DNA from 2 places in the Gottfriedia sp. NPDC058432 genome. Region 2 is predicted to be linked to the other one. Evidence: riboswitches for the same ligand, from Rfam matches in the RefSeq annotation. Region 2 holds a riboswitch; the other holds the start of a gene.

Region 1 (3,509 bases), on a different contig from region 2:
AGAAATGATTAAAAACGGTAATAAACTTAGAGAGTACTGAATGCCTCTCCCACCAATATTACCCATTAACCATCCAATTACTGCACGTAATTCATTATTTGAAAAAGTTATAAATAATGACAACAATGCAGAACAAAATGAACTTATGATAATTCCACCTAAAATAATTGTCTCTACATTAAGTGATCGATCCAGTTTTCTAACAAAGAGTAATAATAAAATAAGTGTACCAAATCCAAATAAGATACTAACTACTGGTAATGTAAAATAAGTAACAAAAGGTAAGCTTATTTGAAAAAACAATACAAACACTGCACCTACAGAGGCGCCTGAAGAAACACCTAATGTAAAAGGATCAGCTAAAGGATTTTTAAGTATTCCTTGAAACGCAACACCTGCCAATGAAAGGCACGCACCGACTAATCCAGCTAACATAACCCTTGGCACTCGTATATTCATGACAATTGTTTGAATATCAGCTGGAACATAATCAGTTTTAAATATAGCATCTGAAAAGCTAGAAATAATAGAAGAAAAGGGAATCGATGTAGACCCAATCGAAACCCCTAAAATAAATAAAAAAATTAATAAGATAATTGGAATTAAAAAGATTAAATATGTATTATTTATAAAGCTCTGGGTAAACCGCCTTTGCAATTGCTTCGACTCCCTCTGCAAGTCTTGGACCAGGTCTAGATGTTGTATCTGAATTAACATCATATACACGGTGATTTTTAATTGCGTTTACTGTTTGCCAGTTTTTCCTAGCCATTACAGTTTTTTCTAAATTTGGAACATAATATCCATAAGTTGTTAAAATCACATCAGGATTCGCTTTAATTGCTGATTCCTCACTATACTTTACCCAACCTTTTTCACTTTCAGCTACGTTTTTAGCATGAACAATCGAAAGCATTTCATCTAAGAAAGTACCTTTACCTGCTGTATAGATTTCTGGCGGACCAGAAATTTCAAGCCAAACCTTTGGATTTGTAGTTGCTTTAGCTGTTTTTTTGCTAATTTCATCTAATTTTGTTTTCATACCAGTTACAACTTTTTTCGATTGCTCGGTTTTTCCAGTTATTTCTCCAACTTGTTGAATTGTATCATACACATCATTAATAGTTGCAGCATTTTTTACGACAAAAACATTAATCCCAGCTTGTTTTATCTGTTCTAAACCGTCAGCAGAAATTCCTAAACTTGATTCATGAGCTAAAACTAAATCAGGTTTCAATGAAATAATTTTTTCAACATTATATGTCATATCGGCATTATTTCCGCCAACTTTATCAATTGATTTTACTTCTTTTGGATAATTGTCAAAATCTGTTACCCCTACTACATCCTTGCCATCACCAATAGAAAATAAGATTTCAGTATTACTTGGAATAAGTGATACGATTCTTTTAGGTGCCTCTTTAAAGCTAATTTCTTTGTTCGTTGCATCTTTAACAGTCATTGGAAAAGTTGCTTGTTCTGTTTTACTTACATTCGATTTTTTTTGTGTCGTATCATTATTACAACCAAATAATCCTAAACACAATAACATAATAATAAAACTTGATAAAAACTTTTTCATTTAAATCCTCCTAAATAATTGAAATACATAAAAAAAACCCCATTCATTTTGAACGGGGCTGAAACAACATAAAAATACAAGAAGTCTTGCAACTGCTGCTTCAAATCCTTACTCCCCGAAGAATTGAACAAGGATGAATTTAGCAGGTCTACTGACTTTGTTTCAACCTACTCCGACCTTCCCATTCTTTCGAACAGTGGCTATTCGTTTCGTCCACATTACAGTTGCGGGGACAGTTCTGGATTATACCAGATTCCCTTTTAAGCAATACTTGCACTAAACTCATCAATATTTCATTAATTCAATCGTAAGATAAATTGGGTAAGAATTCAATTATTTTATTTATATGTTTATGATTTTACTAACATTTTATCTGTTTTTTGTGTGTTTTGTAGAAATTTCTTCTCTAAACATATGGGAAATATGTTTTATATGAAACAAGATTACTCTACATCTTTTTCGTTCATTCGTAAATTATGCGGTATTTTAACTTTAAATGTCGTTCCCTGTCCTACTTCACTATAAACCTGGATGGATCCACCATGTGCTGTAACAATATTTTTAACGATTGATAAACCTAAACCTGTTCCACTTCTACCTCTGGTACGAGCTTTATCTGCCTTATAAAAACGTTCAAATACAAATGGTAAGTCTTCTTTTGAAATCCCTGCACCTGAATCAATAAAATTAAATGTAGTTGATCTTTCATTTTGATTTACTGAAACAATTATTCTTCCATTTTCATTCGTATGTCTTATAGCATTATCAATTAAATTTGTAAAAACCTGTTCCATTCGATCCTCATCTATGTAGATATTCAAATGCGAAACATTGTCGATTTCACCAAATAGCTTAATATTTTTATCCTTTGCTAGACCTTTAAACTTACGTAAAATTCGATCCACAAATTGTACTAGAGGAACGAACTCTCTATTTAATTCGGTAAAACCGTTCTCCATTCTTGCTAAATCTAACAGATCATTTACTAAACGCCCCATTCTAAGAGACTCATCATAAATGATTTGTGACAATTCCTGCATTTCTTCTTTGGATTCTGCTACCCCATCAACAATCGCTTCGCTATAACCTTGTAATAAAGAAATAGGCGTACGTAGTTCATGAGAAACATGCGCTATAAAATCTTTTCGCATCTTTTCTAAACGTCTTTGTTCTGTAACATCTCGAATCACCGCTACAACGCCTCTTATATTTGTTTGATTATAAAGGGGCGACATTAAAACTTGCCAATTGCCTTGATCAAAATGTAATTCGATAAATTGCTTTTTCTCACTTTCGACTACTAATACAAATAAATCTAATAACTCATTTGTTAAAACAAGAGAAGAGGGATCTTCTAACTGATCATCATTAAGCATTTTCAAAAAGCGTTCAGCTGGTGGATTTGATGTCACGATTTGACCTTCTTTATCAATCGAAATTACCCCATCTACCATACTTGTAATAATATTAGAAACCTTCTCTTTCTCTTGTTTTAATGCATTCATATTAAAATTTAATTGTTTACTCATCTTGTTAAATGAATACGCAAGCTCTCCAATTTCATCACTTGAATGGATCGGTACTTTCACATTAAAATTTCCTGAAGTCATACTACTTACAACTTCTTTCATTTTTCTAAGAGGAGCTGTAATTTTAGAAGAAAGAAAGAATGAGAAAAATGTTGTTAATACGATTCCGATTGATGCCGCAAGCAAGACAAAATTAGTCGTTTGATGAATCATCACTTTTACAGGTTGTAATGTTTGGTATATAAATACAGCTCCATTATTTGAGTTTGTATGTAATGGAACACCCACTACTAATTTTTCTCTCTCACTATTTTCACCATAAACAAGTCTTTTACTGACCTCTTTATTATCAGTTAACGTTTTATTTAAGATTTCATCATTTTTTATTTCTTTAAAAG
Region 2 (3,509 bases):
AACACATATGTGTATGTATTTGCGTTTCATTTCGGACGCTTGAAGTAGCTAAACGAAATGCTCTCGTTACCCAATTTAAATATTGATCCCAATCCTTTTGCTTCAAAGGTAAACCTTCTCGAATTGCAGGTTCATCAACTTGAATAATTGAAATACCAGCAGCTTCTAGTGCTTTTACTTCTTTACGTAAAGCTAATGCAATTTCATTTGCTATTTCCTCTCTTGTACGATCCTCACGAACAAACGACCAATTTAATATTGTAACAGGACCTGTTAACATCCCTTTGACAGGTTTAGTTGTTATACTTTGTGCATACTCAGTTTCATTTACAGTAATTGGCTTTGTAAATTCGACTTTACTAAAAATAATTGGCGGTTTTACACAGCGCGATCCATAAGATTGAACCCATGCTTTTTTCGTGAAGGCAAATCCCTCTAGTTTCTCACCAAAATATTCAACCATATCCGTACGCTCATACTCGCCATGTACTAATACATCCATATCAATATTTTCTTGAATTTCAATCCATTCATTAATTTTCAATTTAATTTGATTCATATATTCCGATTCATCGATATTTCCTTTTCGCCATTGCTGTCTTACTTGTTTAATTTCCTTCGTTTGAGGAAAACTTCCAATAGTAGTCGTTGGTAAAATCGGTAAATTCATTACTTTATTTTGTAAAGGATATCTTAAATGAAATGGTACTGGTCTTCTAAAATCTTCTTCGTTAATGGATTCCAATTCATTACGAGTTGATTGATTTTTTTCACTAAGCTGTTTTAAATTTTCTAAACAATTACTTGCATATTTAACATCATTATCAAACATGCTCGCTTTGTTAATTAATAAACTTTTTAATATAACTAACTCTTCCAATTTTTCATCGGCAAACGCTAATGCATCAAATAATGTTTCATTTAATAAATTCTCTTCAGTTTTTGTAACTGGTACGTGAAGCAAACTACAAGACGGTTGAATCCACCAATCTTTTGGACTTATTTCTTCTTTGAGAGAATTCAAAAACTTAATGCAATCATTTAAATCATTTCTCCAAATATTACGCCCATTAACTATTCCTACACCTAGTACTTTGTCATTTGGAAATCCGTGCTCGAGTATTGACTGTAAATTTCCATCTTTACCGTGTACAAAATCAAGTCCAATGCCATCTACAGGGAATGAAATTAGTTCTTCATATTGTTCAACTGCTTCAAAGTAAGTTTGTAGCATTATTGATAATGAAGGGACAGCTTTTGCGATTTGAGCATAAACTTCTTTCATAAAACGAATATCTCCGCTTGATTCTTCTAACACAAAACATGGTTCATCAATTTGTACCCACTCAACACCTTCATTCTCAAGCTCTTTAAGCATTTGAATATATAGGCTTACTAGATTATTAATTATGTTTCGTTTTTCTTCTTCTTGGTAACCTTTTGCTAACTGTACAAATGTATAGATTCCTAGAATGACAGGTTTCGTTTTTATACCAAGCTCAAGTAATGCCTCTTTGTATGCTTCTAACGGCTTATTGTATAGTAATCTAGATTGCTTGTCCTTTTGATATTCAGGTACGATATAGTGATAGTTTGTATTAAACCACTTCGTCATTTCACAAGCTACAATGTTTTTACTACCCCTTGCTAATGCAAAATATGTCTCTAGACTAGGTTTTTCATTTATTTCACCAAATCGACTAGGAATCCAACCAAACATAGTAGCAATATCTAACACATGATCATAAAACGTAAAATCATTTACAGGGACTAGCTCCACACCTAAATCGTGCTGTTTCTTTATTGAGCTTATTCTCAATGATTTCATTTCTTTTTCAAATTCTTCTTCATTAATTTTCTTTTGCCAAAAGCTCTCTAACGTTTTTTTCCATTCACGATTTTCACCAATTCTCGGATATCCTAAATTACTTATTTGTACCATTTTTTCTCTCTCCTTTTATCTAAAATAAAAAAGCATTTTTATCTCATAAGAGACAAAAATGCCTTTAAGTTGGAAAACATAAATAATTAGAATACGTTAACTTAAGCTTTCTTTCCATAAGGCACCTCCCTATCTCTCGTAGGTCAAACAGCGTCGTTAGAATAGGCAGGTCTCCTGACTTAAGAATCTTTGTAAATAAAAGCCTTCCCTAAATTAATAAGTGGCATCTTCTTATTTACTCCTCTATTACAGTGGCGGGACCGTGTTGGAATTAAACCAAACTTCCCTTTTAAGTAAATGATTTCAAACTATGATCTTCATTTACACCTATTCCCTACTATTTAGTTTTCATCATTTTGTCATAAAATGCAAAAATAGTCAAAATATTTATTTTTTATTTTCCGTATAAATTTTAAAAAAATTTTTATTTTAGGTTAAATAGATACTGCTGATTCATTATACAGACAATAAATAAAAAAATGCACTCGCATGATAATCTCATCCAGCTTAATTACTGGTTGATTTTATAATACGAACGCATTGATTGTTAAAAAAATTTATTTTTTTATTGTATAACTATAGTACCTCTTATTATCAAACTAAGTGATTGATCAGTTAGCTACCTTTTCATCTGTTTGAGCATCTAATGGTACACGTTTTCCGATACCGAAAGCATAAAAACAGATGACAAGGATTGCCAAGAAAATAATTCCCACAATAAGTGATATACGCGTGTCATCATTAAACCACATACCGATTAGGACCAAAACTAAATAAGCTAATGTTAAGTAGTTAGTAAATGGTGCAAAAGGCATTTTAAAAGGATGATTCTTAATTTCATCTCCCTTTACTTTTCTGAAACGAATATGACTAATTAGAATGACAAACCACGGGATCATCCCAGGAAGTACGCTTGCACTGTATACATACACGAATAAGTTTTTTGGTGCAATAAAATTTAAAATAACGCCGATTACTAAACCAATTAGTACACCAATCGTACCGAATAAAGGCACTCCGTTATTTGAGACTTTTGTAAAATATTTTGGAGCTTGTCCATTTACACCTAATGTATAAAGCATGCGTCCTGCGCTATAAATACCACTGTTACAACCAGACATTGCAGCAGTGATTACTACAAAGTTAATAATTCCAGCAGCTGCTGTAATACCAACTTTTGCAAAAGTTACAACAAACGGGCTACCAATCGAATTTAGTTGGTCCCAAGGGAAAACTGTTACTATTACAAAAATAGCACCAATATAGAAGATTAAAATACGCCAAATAAGACTTTGAATCGCTTCTTTTAATGTCTTTTTCGGATTTTCTGCTTCTCCAGCTGTAATACCAATTAATTCAACGCCTTGATAAGCTCCAACAACTAGTGAAAGTGCAAAGAAGAAACCTGACCAACCACCTGTAAAGAAGCCGCCATTTTTCCAAAGGTTAGATATTCCAATCGCATTTCCTCCGTTTCCTAAACCGAAGAAAATTAGACCAAACCCTGCAACAATCATCAATAAAATTGTAACGACTTTAATCATTGCAAACCAAAATTCAAATTCAC

The links. A riboswitch is a leader RNA that binds a small molecule or an ion and turns the genes downstream of it on or off. The one in region 2 is predicted to bind cobalamin.
Region 1: it holds a riboswitch for cobalamin, as region 2 does, so the genes downstream of both, ACFWM3_RS11925 (ABC transporter substrate-binding protein) here and metE (5-methyltetrahydropteroyltriglutamate--homocysteine S-methyltransferase) in region 2, are expected to answer to the same signal.

The regions. Positions count from the first base shown of each region.
Region 1 covers NZ_JBHXLC010000010.1:31,834-35,342, forward strand. Annotated here, with positions in the region: gene ACFWM3_RS11920 (FecCD family ABC transporter permease) at 1-657, opposite strand, end outside; gene ACFWM3_RS11925 (ABC transporter substrate-binding protein) at 623-1,582, opposite strand; cobalamin riboswitch at 1,707-1,878, opposite strand; gene ACFWM3_RS11930 (ATP-binding protein) at 2,026-3,509, opposite strand, start outside.
Region 2 covers NZ_JBHXLC010000003.1:53,143-56,651, forward strand. Annotated here, with positions in the region: gene metE (5-methyltetrahydropteroyltriglutamate--homocysteine S-methyltransferase) at 1-1,942, opposite strand, end outside; cobalamin riboswitch at 2,090-2,288, opposite strand; gene ACFWM3_RS04405 (amino acid permease) at 2,554-3,509, opposite strand, start outside.